Regions from separate parts of the Agrobacterium sp. NPDC090283 genome, predicted to be linked through region 2. Evidence: predicted binding sites of a transcription regulator. Region 2 holds the regulator's gene; each other region holds the start of a gene.

Region 1 (3,318 bases), on a different contig from region 2:
GATTTCATCGATGAAGAGCACGTCGCGCTCCTCGAGGTTGGTTAAAAGTGCGGCGAGATCGCCCGCCTTGGCGATGACGGGGCCGGAGGTGGATTTGAAGTTGACGCCAAGTTCCTTGGCCATGATCTGCGCCAGCGTGGTCTTGCCGAGACCGGGCGGGCCGACGAACAACACGTGATCCAGCGCTTCGCCACGGTTCTTGGCCGCCTCGATAAATACCTTGAGATTGGCGCGGGCCTCCGCCTGGCCGGTAAAATCGTCCAGCGATTGCGGGCGCAGGGTGGTGTCGATGTCCTCACCGCGCTTTTCGGGGGTAATCAGCCTTGCCGCATCGCTCATGTCAGAAGTTCCATTCCGGGTATGTCTTTTGCTGCGGTTCTATCGAAAGTAACAGTCGAGCGGCATCCTGCCCTGGCGCCGCACCAGAATACCAGATAGTCGGCAATATCGGCTTTCGGGCTTTTATGGTCATTGAGAAGCGCGTCCAACTCCTCGGTATGTTCAACAACCAGCCCTTCGGCCTCAAGCAGCGCCTTCACCGTATCACGCACATCCGCCGCCGGAAAATTCAGGCGTTTCCGTAAAATCCAGACAGTTTCTGCAAGCGTTACGGCGCTAATATACGCAGGATCATCGGCCGTCCGTTCGGAAAGGAAGCGTCTGGCGATTGCATTTTGCGGGTCATCATCATTGACCAAAAAGCGCATCAACACATTTGTATCGATACCGATCATCGGTCGCCTTCAGACCATTCCCGCCTGATCCGCTCATCATCTTCGGAAACGGCGTCCATGATTGCCTCGTCCATCGCTTCTAACGACAGTCGGGCGCCATTCGGCGGCTTGCCGAGTATGCCGGCCAAATCCGCAAGCTTTTTATTTTTCGGAACAGCCACAACTTGCCCGTTGCGTATCGTAACGTAGAAACGCGTCCCCGGGGTAAGTTTCAGCTCGTCCCGGATTTCCTTCGGTATGGTCAACTGACCTTTGGAGGTCATCGTCGTGATACCCATTTTCTTACGACCTCACTTTTTTCTTACTGTCTATAATCTAGTAAGAAAATTCACCCTCGGCAACTAACGCGAAAGCTCCTTCAAACCCAGCCGGATCAGCTTGGCGCTGTCGCCGCCCTCTCCGCCGTTCTTCAATGCGGCGGCAACCGCATTGGCGGCCTGGTCACGCGAATAGCCGAGATTGGTGAGCGCGGAAACGGCATCCGCCACCGGCGCGGATGCAACGCCTTCGCCAAGCTCCTGCTTGAGGCCGATCGAGGCGGAAGCCTCTCCGGCAAAGGCAGGCGCCTTGTTGCGAAGCTCGGTCACAAGACGCACCGCCACCTTCGGCCCGACGCCTGGCGCCCGCGAAATCATCACCTTGTCCTGAAGCGCGATGGCATTGGCCAGTTCGGAGGGCGACAGCGTGGAAAGAACGGCCAAGGCCACTTTCGAGCCCACGCCCTGCACGCTCTGCAACAGGTTGAACCATTCCCGCTCCAGCGCCGAGAGAAAACCGAAGAGCTTCAGCTGGTCCTCGCGCACATAGGTCTCGATGAACAGCACCACCGCCTCCCCGACGGAGCCGATTTTCGACAGCGTGCGCGCCGAACAATAGGCGACGTAACAGACGCCGTGCACATCCACCAGCACGTAATCCGCGCCGATTTCCTCGATGCTGCCTTTCAGTTTTCCGATCATGATGCCGCCCGCTGCAATGAGACTTTAAATATTCAACCGGCCGCCAGCAGTCGCCGCATCCTGTCGCCGCCGCGATTATGGGCGTGACAGATTGCGATGGCGAGCGCATCCGCCGCATCGTTACCCTTGAATTCGGCCTTCGGCATCAGGATTTTCAGCATCATGTGAATTTGCTGCTTTTCGCCGTGCCCGACGCCTATCACGGCTTTCTTCACCGCGTTCGGTGCATATTCAAAGACCGGCAACCCGGCGCGCGCCGGAACCAGCATGGCGATGCCGCGCGCCTGACCGAGTTTCAGGGTCGCAACCGCATCCTTGTTCACGAAGGTCTGTTCCACCGCCGCTTCGTCAGGCTGATGGCTGTGCACGATATCCGCCAGCCCGTCATGCAGCTGGCACAGGCGGGAGGCGAGATCCATATCGCCATCCGACGTCACCGTGCCGGAGGCGACAAAACGCAGGCTGTTGCCGAGGGTGTCGATCACCCCCCAGCCGGTGCGCCTTAATCCCGGGTCAATGCCGATGATTCGAATCGTCTTTTGCATGAGGCACCTTATCTTTCCGGTTGCGACCCTGCCAGCGATAAGTGAACAAAACGACAACATTCATCAAATTTGCAGTGCAGCATTTACCTCTGCTTAAACCGCGTGCCGCATTGTTCTCGCAAAATCAAAAAGGGGAGCTGCGGACATGATGATCCGCAGCACGATAGTTTCGCCATATCAGCCGTCCGATGGCGCCATCCGTGCATGGCGTGGGAACTGATCCGGCATTGGGGGCTGCATCGGCCATGCTGAACCGTTTTCATTCTATATCCACCAAGGTGCTGGTGATTTTCCTGGCGCTGATGGCGATCTCGACCGGGGCTCTGACACTTCTCGGTTATCAGAGCAGCAGCGGCGTTCTCGAGGAACAGGCGTCGAAATCCATGGAAAGCATTCTCGTCTTCCGCGGCGACATGCTCCAGGAACGTCTTGAACAGCTGAAGGTGCAGGCGGACTCCATCGCCAAGATCGAAGCCCTGCAGATGGCTGTCGTCTCCATGCGCAGCGGCTGGGCCACCGTGCAGAAGAATTCCGGCGACGCGAAGGCGGAACTGCAGCGCGTCTTCGTCAAGGAAAACCCCTTCGGCGACAGGGAAAAGCTGATCAAGCCGGAAAGCCCGAGCGGCTTTTATTATTCGACCCATGAGAAGACCCAGACGGATATTGGCGGTTATCTGCAGGGAACGCCGTTCAGCGACGTTCTCTTCATCGATCCGGCCGGCACGGTCTATTACTCCTATCTTAAAGGATCGGCTTTCGGGGAAACCGTCACCGGCAGCGCCTGGGCGGAAAGCGGCCTCGGCGCGGCCTTCGCACGCGGTGCCGCGAATGCCGAAAAGGCCGTGAACGATGTGGCGCAGACCAGCTTCTCCGGCCTGCGCATCGATGCCGCCACGAAAGAGGCTAGCATTTATTTCGGCGTTCCGGTCGTCAAGTTCGGCGCGTTCAAGGGCATCGTTCTCTTCCGGGTCAAGGAAGGCGTCTTCAGCCAGATTCTCACCAAGGGTGTGACGGCCGGCAGTTCCGAACAATCCGCGATCATCTCCGCCGATGGCAAGGTTCTCGGCGTTGAGGGCGAAA
Region 2 (3,318 bases):
GCTTCATCTTCGTCTGCTGGGCCATCGCTGTGCGGCGGGGCTATGCCGTGCGTGACGAAAGTATCCGCAAGCGCGATCTGGCGCTCCTTGCATTCCGCAGCCTGCCGGCAATCCTTCTGCCGATCCTGATCATCCTCGGCCTGCGCTTCGGCTTTGCAACGCCGACGGAAGTCGCCGTTCTTTCTGTCGTCTATTCGCTCGTGCTCAGCATCTTCTTTTATCGCGATCTGACGTGGAAACGTTTCTGCGACAATTTCGTCGAGGCGGGCTCGGCAACCGGCGTCGTCATGCTGGTCATCATGGGCAGTGCGGCGGTAGGCTGGGTCCTCACCTTCGATCAGGCTCCCCAGCATTTCGCCACCTGGGTGGCGGAGAATATCTCCAACCCGATCCTGATCATTCTCATGATGAACATCCTGATGCTGATCATCGGGATGCCGCTCGATCTGCCGCCGTCGATCCTGCTTCTCGGACCGATCTTCGTGCCGCTTGCGGATATGATCGGGCTCGACCGGGTGCAGCTCGGCATGATGATGGTCATCAATCTCGGTATCGGGCTCTATACGCCACCGATCGGCACCACGCTCTTCATCTCGTCCTCCATCGCCAGAGCGCCGCTCGGCGCGACGACGAGGGAATTGTGGCCGTTCTTCACCATGGCGATGCTGCTTCTCATCGCGGTCAGCTTCATTCCTGCGCTCACGATCTACTGACACTCAGCCCGCAGCAAAATGGCAACGGAAACCATCGGCCGATTCTCCCCGGCCGATGGTTTTGGCGTTCGAGACACCTCGCTTAAGTAATCAAATCCGCTTTGTTCACGGTTTCGACGATCAAATCACCATCTGCGATACACCCTTCACGAAATTTTAGGGGATTGCGGAACACATATGGAACATATAGTGTTCGTTCTGTATTTGTTTCGCGACTTCAACGACGATTCTCAAGGGTGTTTTCCTCATGCTCACGCGCAAACAGCAGGAATTGCTTCTCTTCATTCATGAAAGAATGAAAGAGTCCGGCGTGCCGCCCTCCTTCGATGAAATGAAGGACGCACTCGATCTTGCCTCCAAATCCGGCATCCACCGGCTCATCACCGCGCTCGAGGAGCGCGGCTTTATTCGCCGGCTACCTAACAGGGCACGAGCGCTGGAAGTGATCAAATTGCCGGAGGCCTACACGCCGGGTGCGAGGCCGCAGCGCGGCTTTTCGCCCAGCGTCATCGAAGGCAGCCTCGGCAAGCCGAAGACGCCGGAACCGGCCCCTGCCCCCAAGGCGCCAGCCAATGATCTCGGCGGCGCCGTCACCGTGCCGGTCATGGGCCGCATCGCCGCCGGCGTGCCGATTTCCGCCATCCAGAACAACACCCACGATGTGGCCGTGCCGGTCGACATGCTGGGTTCGGGCGAACATTATGCTCTTGAGGTCAAGGGCGACTCGATGATCGAGGCCGGCATTTTTGATGGCGATACCGTCATCATCCGCAACGGCAACACCGCCAATCCGGGCGATATCGTCGTCGCGCTGGTGGATGATGAAGAAGCGACCCTGAAGCGTTTCCGCCGCAAGGGAGCTTCCATCGCTCTGGAAGCGGCCAATCCCGCCTATGAGACCCGTATTTTCGGACCGGACCGGGTGAAAATCCAGGGCAAGCTGGTTGGGCTGATCCGCCGTTATCATTAATTGACGGCGCCTTTTTTTCGGTGGGAGCGTCATCGGGAAAGATGACGCTCCCTTTGAAGCATCGCGGTTTGCTTTCTGGAACAATGCGGCTTTGCCGAAGTAAAGAGAAATCGTCCAGCGGATCGGCGCGTCTTTTGTCATGAAGGATGGTTCCGGATTCATGCCAGATGTTTTCGTTGTGCTGCAGGAAAGGGCAAAGAGGCGGCTGGTTGAATTCAAGGAAATGAGCACCCTTCATCTCCTTGAGCGAGGATGCAGGTTGCAAATCGCGTCGCCATATGTCTCGCCGTCATCTCCAGGTGGTGACGTGGATGCGCCTCTTTTTCCCTGACCTCACCTTCCCATCCATCAATGCCGCTTATGGGAGCCATGGATTATTTGCAATATTCCAAGGCCCATCCGCCGTTATAGAAATGCGCGTCATATCGGGGAGCACGTCATGTACGATCTTTATATTGCCAACAAGAACTATTCCTCATGGTCGCTGCGGCCGTGGGTATTGATGCGCACGCTCGGCATCGCCTTCGATGAAAAACTCGTTCCCTTCGGCGAAGGCGTTTCCTTCTCCACCTTCTCTCCGACCGGCAAGGTACCCTGCCTTGTCGATGAGGGAGTGACGGTTTGGGAATCGCTGTCGATCGCCGAATATCTGGCGGAGCGACACCAGGGCGTCTGGGCGAGCGACAAGCAGGCAAGGGCCTGGTCTCGTTCGGCGGCGAGCGAAATGCATGCGGGCTTTTCTTCGCTGCGCAATCTATATCCCATGTCGGTCGGCATTCGCGTAAAACCGAAGGGTGGCGACACCGGGCTTGCGGCCGATATAAAGCGCATCGATGCGCTGTGGAGCGAAGGTCTCGCGAAATTCGGCGGGCCTTATCTTGCGGGCCAGAAATTCACGGCGGTCGATGCCTTCTTCTGCCCGGTGGCCTTTCGTTTCCAGAGCTATGGGGCGGAACTTTCGCCCGCGGCAAAAGCCTATTGCGACCGGCTGCTTGCCCTTCCCGCCATGCGCGAATGGTACGAGGCCGGACTGAAGGAGACATGGCGCGACGCGGCGCATGAAGAGGAAATCGCCGGGATCGGCGACGTGACCGCGGATTTGCGCATAAGGGCCTGACGATCCATGCTGGCGGCACTTTATTGCGGCGCCGCCAGCAACCGGGTCACGGCATCAGGCAGGTCGTGTTCAAAATGGCCGCTTTTCCAGTCGTAATAGCGATGTTCGCTCCAGGGCCTGTCCATTCCGGCGATTGCGGCGCCCAACCTGCCGACCACCCCTGCCTGATCGCTGTCTGCGAAGTCCAGCTCCAGCGAACCGATCCGTCGCAAAATATCGCGATTCAACAGGAGCGCGCCCGAGCGGCATTGGGAGAAGGAGGTTCTGCGGGAAACGATGACGATATCGGCGATATCGCAGGCCTTTCCGGCAAAGCGACCGTCTTCCAGAACGATGATCCATTCGCCGCTTCCCGCGCGCGCTGCGCACCATATACCTTTGCTGCAGGTGAAAACACCGGGTGCGGCGTCTCTCAGGGCCACCGTCATCCGCCGGGCGACAGCGCTCATCTCTTTCGGATCGAGCTTCGCCTTCGTGGTCAAAGCCACTTTGGCTGTCTTGGTCTCGCTCTTGAGAAA
Region 3 (3,318 bases), on a different contig from region 2:
ACACCATTCCCGCCGTGTCCAACGTCAATTTCGACGTCGGGCGGGAAAGGGTCGGTATCGTCGGTGAATCCGGCTCCGGAAAATCCACCACCGGCCGGGCCGCCATGCGGCTCCTGCCGAAAAGCGCGACGGTGACGGCGGAGAAGATGGACTTCCTCGGCGAACCGCTGCTCACAAAGTCCGAGCGGCAGATGGGCGCGATCCGCGGCAGCGAGATGGCGCTGATCATGCAGGACCCGCGTTATTCGCTGAACCCGGTGCTGCCCATCGGCAAACAGGTGGCGGAGGCCGCCGAACTGCATCTGGCGCTGACCGGCAAGGCGGCGCGAGATGCCGCCCGCGACATGTTGCTGCGCGTGCGCATCAACGATCCCGACCGCGTCATGGCGCTTTATCCGCACCAGATATCGGGCGGCATGGGGCAGCGCGTGATGATCGCCATGATGCTGCTCGCCAAGCCGAAGCTGGTCATCGCCGACGAACCGACCTCGGCCCTCGATGTCAGCGTCCGCAAGGACGTCCTGCTGCTGCTGGACGAGATGGTGCGCGCGAATAATTCCGGCCTGATCCTCATCAGCCATGACATCCGCATGGTTGCGGCCTTCTGTGAGCGCGTGCTGGTCATGTATGGCGGGCGCGTGGTGGAAACGCTGACGAAGCTGGAAGATGCGCAGCATCCCTATACGCGGGGCCTGATCGCGGCCATGCCCGATCCCCGCAATCCGGTGCGGCGTCTCAAGGTGCTGGATCGTCAGGCCATCGATGCGGAGGTGATGCGATGATCACGGTAGACAAGCTCGACGTCGTTTACGGCGCCAAGGAAAAACGCAACCACGTCGTGCGCGGCGTCAGCCTCACGGTCAAAAAAGGTGAAACCCTTGGCATCGTCGGCGAGAGCGGCTGCGGCAAGTCGACCTTGCTGCGGTCGCTGGCCGGGCTGGAAGCCGGCTGGACCGGCTCGATCAGCTTTGACGGCAAACCGGTCGGCAAGACCCGCAGCCGCGACGAACTGAAACTGGCCCAGATGGTGTTTCAGGATCCCTACGGTTCGCTGCACCCACGCCACCGCATCGGCCGGGCTCTGGCCGAACCGATCCGCGCTATGGGGCTTGGCGATGGCTGGTCGAAGGTTCCGGCTGCCCTGCAGCAGGTGGGCCTGCCCGCATATTTTGCCGAGCGCTTCCCGCATGAACTTTCCGGCGGCCAGCGCCAGCGCGTGGCAATCGCCCGCGCGCTGATCCTCGAACCGCCGATCCTGCTGCTCGACGAGCCGACATCCGCGCTCGACGTCTCCATTCAGGCGGAAATCCTGAACCTGCTTGCCGACCAGCGCGAAGAACGCGACCTCACCTTCGTTCTCGTCAGCCATGACCTCGCGGTGATCGCCCATATGTGCGACCGCGTGCTGGTCATGCAGAACGGCGTTTTTGTCGATGAGCTGACCAAGGCCGATCTTCAAGCGGGCGTTACCCATGCGGCCTATTCAGGTGAGCTGTTCGAAAGCAGTTTCCTGTAACGCTCACCCCACAACGGCCACACCGGGCGGCCCATCCACGGCCGCCCGTTTTCTCATGTGGTGCGATTTCGGGGATTTCGCCTGCCCGCCAGCCGACAATCGCCGGCAGGGGACGAGCGACCTTCTGGGCCGATAAATTTCACCACCGACCGCCTTCAAACCACCGGAACAATGCGTTCAGCATTTGTTCTGGATTGCTGTTTGAGTCTTTGCTAATCATTGCGACGACAGGGCAGACAATGGCCGGACATTCCGACGACTGCCATCTCTGAACAAGGTTCTCACCCGTGGGGACAGGCAGGTTATCTAAGGATTGCTGGCATGGCGGTTGCCTATCTGGAAAAGCTCAACGAACAGCAACGCAGGGCGGTGGAGCATGGCGTTGGGCTGGCAGACGGACACACGGCCGGGCCGCTGCTGATCATCGCCGGGGCCGGTTCGGGCAAGACCAATACGCTCGCCCACCGTGTTGCGCATCTGATCGTGAATGGCGCCGATCCCCGCCGTATCCTGCTGATGACGTTTTCCAGACGTGCCGCCACGGAAATGTCGCGGCGGGTCGAGCGTATCTGCAAACACGTTATCGGGGCGAATTCGGCGATCATGACCGATGCACTGGCCTGGTCCGGCACATTTCACGGCATCGGCGCGCGCCTGTTGCGCATCTATGCCGAGCAGATCGGGCTTAACATCGATTTCACCATCCACGACCGCGAAGACAGCGCCGACCTGATGAACCTCGCCCGGCACGAGCTGGGTTTTTCCAAGACCGAAAGCCGCTTTCCAACGAAAGGCACGTGTCTTGCGATCTATTCGCGTGTGGTGAATTCCCAGACGCCGCTCAAGGAGATATTGCGCCAGCATTATCCCTGGGTCGCCAACTGGGAGAGCGAACTTAAGGAATTGTTTGCGGCCTATGTGGAGGCCAAGCAGGTCCAGAACGTGCTCGATTACGACGATCTTCTGCTCTACTGGGCGCAGATGGTCAGCGATCCGGTTCTGGCTGATGATATCGGCAACCGCTTCGACCATGTGATGGTCGACGAATATCAGGATACCAACCGGCTGCAGGCCTCGGTGCTGATGGCGCTCAAGCCCGGTGGCCGCGGCCTCACCGTGGTGGGTGACGATGCGCAGTCGATCTATTCGTTCCGCGCCGCGACGGTGCGCAACATCCTCGATTTTCCGACGTCCTTCAGCCCGGCGGCCGATATCATCACGCTTGACCGCAACTATCGCTCGACGCAGCCGATCCTTGCGGCCGCCAACGGTGTCATCGATCTGGCGCGCGAGCGGTTCACCAAGAACCTCTGGACCGAGCGGCAGTCGCTGGAGCGCCCGAAACTCGTGACGGTGAAGGACGAAACCGAACAGGCGAACTTCATCATCGACCAGATTCTCGCCAACCGCGAAACCGGCATGACGCTGAAACAGCAGGCCGTGCTGTTCCGCACCTCCAGCCATAGCGGGCCGCTTGAAGTGGAACTGACCCGCCGCAACATCCCCTTCGTCAAGTTTGGCGGCCTGAAATTCCTCGACAGCGCCCATGTGAAGGACATGCTGGCCGTGCTGCGCTTCGCACAGAACCCGCGCGACCGTGTCGCCGGCTTCCGGCTGCTGCAGATGTTGCCCGGCATCGGACCGAAGAAGGCCGGCAATATTCTCGATGCGATCGCGACAGACCCCGAGCCTTTGCTTGCCCTTGCCGAAATTCCGCCGCCGCCGAAGACCGGCGACGACTGGACAGCTTTCACGCAGATGCTGGTGGGCCTGCGGCAGGCCCCGAACGACTGGCCGGGCCA
Region 4 (3,318 bases), on a different contig from region 2:
GAAGCGGCGACCGCGCTTCCAGCACCGCCATGTGGGATTGCACGGCAGGTGAGTTTCGCTGGTTCTTCGGCTGGGATGAAACCGTCTATATTCTCGAAGGCGAAGTGCATGTAACGGCGGAAGACGGTTCGATCAGCATCCTTCGGGTCGGTGATGTCGCTTATTTCCCGGCGGGAACATGGGCCACCTGGCGGGTGGATGACTATGTCCGCAAGGTCGCTTTCATGCGCCGTCCGTTCCCCAAGGCGCTGGCTCTGGCCTACCGCGTCAAGAACAAGCTGTTTGCCGGCCGTTCCTATAAGCTGGCGGCCTGAACCGATAAAACATTCCGGTTGGCGGGGCCTGCACGGCTCCGTCCATGGAATTGTGAAGGTTCAATAAAACTCACACAAACCACCGCTTGCAGCAGTTGCCTTTGAATGGTCGCTGCCCTACATCTTCAGGGTTTTCTGCAGCATTTACGGGTTTCTCCCGGTCCTGCAGGAAACTTGAAAAGGCGAAGCAATGGGCATGGCGGGCCGGAAAGCGTCCGCATGCTGCAAGAGGAACATGCGCATGGCGAAGATCAAGAACGTCGCGATCCAGATGGATCATGTCTCCGGCATCAATATCGCCGGCGACTCCACCTTCGCCATGAGCCTTGAGGCGCAGGCACGCGGATACCGGCTGTTCCATTATACGCCCGAACGTCTTTCCATGCGCGATGGCAAGATTTACGCCACTGTCGAACAGATGGAGTTGCGCGACATCAAGGGCGACCATTTCTCCCTGTCCGAACCGGAGCGCGTCGATCTCTCCACGATGGATGTCATCCATCTGCGTCAGGATCCGCCCTTCGACATGGCTTACATTACCTCCACCCATCTGCTGGAACGCATTCATCCGAAAACGCTTGTCGTCAACGATCCCGCCTGGGTGCGCAATTCGCCTGAGAAGATTTTCGTCACCGAATTCGCCGATCTGATGCCGAAGACGCTGATTACCAAGGACGTGGCCGAAATCGCCCGTTTCCGCAACGAAATGGGCGATATCATCCTCAAGCCGCTTTATGGCAATGGTGGTGCGGGCGTCTTCCATTCCGCGCGCGACGACCGCAATTTCTCCTCGCTGCTGGAAATGTTCGGCCAGATGTTCCGCGAGCCTTACATCGCCCAGCAATATCTGCCTGACGTCCGCAAGGGCGACAAGCGCATCCTGCTCGTGGATGGCGAGCCGGTCGGCGCCATCAACCGTGTACCGGCGGAAAACGACGCCCGCTCCAACATGCATGCCGGCGGCCGGCCGGAACCGACGGAACTGACGGCGCGCGAGAAAGAAATCTGCCGCCGCATCGGTCCGGCATTGCGCGAACGCGGTTTCCTGTTCGTCGGCATCGATGTGATCGGCGACTATATGACGGAAATCAACGTCACCTCGCCGACGGGCATTCGCGAAGTGCGGAAATTCGGCGGCGCCGATGTCGCAAGCCTGTTGTGGGACGCGATAGAGAAAAAGCGGGAAGCTCAGGATTTCTGACGCGGCCTTTCGCCGATCCAGCTTTGTTCCGCGAGCACAACTAGATACAACTAAAATACATCGCCAGCGAGAAATTGTTCGCTGAATGTTCTTGTTTTATTCTTTGCGCTGTGGCACGTTGCTTGCGGGTGGCCGCCGGAGCATGAAGCTCCTGTTGGCGCGGCCGGTTTGCGGGGGCAGGCCATGGTGGCAAAGGTCAATACGGTTGCATTTCAGGGCATAGAGGGCGTGCCCGTCGAAGTGCAGGTCATGGTCGCACCGGGAAAGGTGGGCATCCAGATTGTCGGCTTGCCCGACAAGGCGGTGGCCGAAAGCCGTGAGCGGGTGCAGGCCGCCCTGCATGCCTCCGGTCTGGCGCTGCCGGCAAAAAAAGTCACCGTCAATCTCGCGCCTGCCGATCTGCCCAAGGAAGGATCGCATTTTGATCTTCCCATTGCGCTTGGCCTCATGGCCGCTCTGGGGGCGATACCGGCAGAAATGCTGGGACGTTATGTGGTTCTCGGCGAACTCAATCTTGATGGCACCATTGGTATGGTTTCGGGCGCCTTGCCGGCGGCCATCGGCGCCAATGCGCTCGGCAAGGGGCTGATCTGCCCGGCTGAAAGCGGGCCTGAAGCGGCCTGGGCCGGAGCCGGTATCGATATTCTCGCCCCGCGCAGCCTGATTGCGCTTGCCAATCATTTTCGCGGCACCCAGCTTTTGTCGCGCCCCACACCCGCCATCCGCGCCAATCCGGTCAATCTGCCGGATTTGGCTGACATCAAAGGACAGGAGAGTGCCCGGCGCGCGCTGGAGGTGGCAGCGGCCGGCGGCCACAATCTGCTCATGGTTGGTCCGCCCGGCTCGGGCAAGTCCATGCTCGCAGCCCGCCTGCCTTCCATCCTGCCGCCACTGGAGGCGGCGGAATTGCTGGAGGTGTCGATGGTTCATTCCATCGCTGGCCAATTGTCCGGCGGCAAGCTGTCGGATCGCAGGCCGTTCCGCACCCCGCACCATTCCGCCACCATGGCGGCGCTGATCGGAGGGGGGCTCCGCGCCAAACCGGGTGAAGCCTCGCTTGCCCATCACGGCGTTCTTTTCCTGGATGAGTTCCCGGAATTTTCGCCGCCGGTGCTGGATGCGCTTCGCCAGCCGCTGGAAACGGGTGAATGCATCATTGCGCGGGCCAATCATCGCGTCAGCTATCCGGCGGAAATCCAGCTCGTTGCGGCCATGAACCCCTGCCGTTGCGGCATGGCGGGAGAGCCGGGTTTCACCTGCGCTCGAGGCCAGCGGTGCGTGACCGATTATCAGGCCCGCATTTCCGGACCGCTGCTGGACCGTATTGATATCCGTATTGACGTGCCCGCTGTTTCCGCGGCCGATCTCATTCGCCCCGTCGCGGCCGAGCCGAGTGCAGTGGTGGCCGCCCGTGTTGCCCGGGCGCGCCTTGCGCAGCAGGAGCGTTATGCCGCGGCCGGGTTTCCTGCTATTCGCACGAATGCCCGCTGTACGACCACCCTGATAGAAAAATATGCCGAGCCGGATGCGTCCGGGCTGCAATTACTGCGCGATGCGGCCGAGCGGCTGAAGTTTTCCGCCCGGGGTTATCATCGCATACTCAAGGTCGCCCGCACCCTGGCCGATCTGGATGGCAAGCAGACGGTCGGCCGCATCCATGTGGCGGAAGCCGTATCCTATCGTATCGCAGGCGAAAGGCTGACAGCGGCGGCATAGACCATATCTGGCTGTGTCCGCTTGGAAAGAAAGTACATGCCGCATGCGATTTGGCGCAAAGCGAGCAAAGCTATTTCAAAGGCTTGT

The links. The regulator LexA, encoded in region 2, represses DNA repair genes until DNA is damaged. The targets are predictions, from matches to a motif close to TGTTCNNNNTGTGTTCNG.
Region 1: ruvC (crossover junction endodeoxyribonuclease RuvC) is a predicted target of LexA. The motif match lies at 2,280-2,297, and genes of this name have one in related genera.
Region 3: ACIQUH_RS13140 (ATP-dependent helicase) is a predicted target of LexA. The motif match lies at 1,691-1,708, and genes of this name have one in related genera.
Region 4: ACIQUH_RS21780 (YifB family Mg chelatase-like AAA ATPase) is a predicted target of LexA. The motif match lies at 1,602-1,619, and genes of this name have one in related genera.

What each region holds. Positions count from the first base shown of each region.
Region 1 covers NZ_JBIVYG010000004.1:289,422-292,739, reverse strand. Annotated here, with positions in the region: gene ruvB (Holliday junction branch migration DNA helicase RuvB) at 1-339, opposite strand, end outside; gene ACIQUH_RS08715 (PIN domain-containing protein) at 336-734, opposite strand; gene ACIQUH_RS08710 (AbrB/MazE/SpoVT family DNA-binding domain-containing protein) at 731-1,012, opposite strand; gene ruvA (Holliday junction branch migration protein RuvA) at 1,076-1,693, opposite strand; gene ruvC (crossover junction endodeoxyribonuclease RuvC) at 1,726-2,238, opposite strand; gene ACIQUH_RS08695 (methyl-accepting chemotaxis protein) at 2,484-3,318, shown strand, end outside.
Region 2 covers NZ_JBIVYG010000001.1:538,998-542,315, reverse strand. Annotated here, with positions in the region: gene ACIQUH_RS02690 (TRAP transporter large permease subunit) at 1-713, shown strand, start outside; gene lexA (transcriptional repressor LexA) at 961-1,683, shown strand; gene ACIQUH_RS02680 (glutathione S-transferase family protein) at 2,123-2,800, shown strand; gene ACIQUH_RS02675 (ComEC/Rec2 family competence protein) at 2,821-3,318, opposite strand, start outside.
Region 3 covers NZ_JBIVYG010000007.1:233,110-236,427, forward strand. Annotated here, with positions in the region: gene ACIQUH_RS13130 (ABC transporter ATP-binding protein) at 1-782, shown strand, start outside; gene ACIQUH_RS13135 (ABC transporter ATP-binding protein) at 779-1,516, shown strand; gene ACIQUH_RS13140 (ATP-dependent helicase) at 1,838-3,318, shown strand, end outside.
Region 4 covers NZ_JBIVYG010000017.1:107,268-110,585, reverse strand. Annotated here, with positions in the region: gene ACIQUH_RS21790 (cupin domain-containing protein) at 1-314, shown strand, start outside; gene gshB (glutathione synthase) at 556-1,515, shown strand; gene ACIQUH_RS21780 (YifB family Mg chelatase-like AAA ATPase) at 1,699-3,231, shown strand.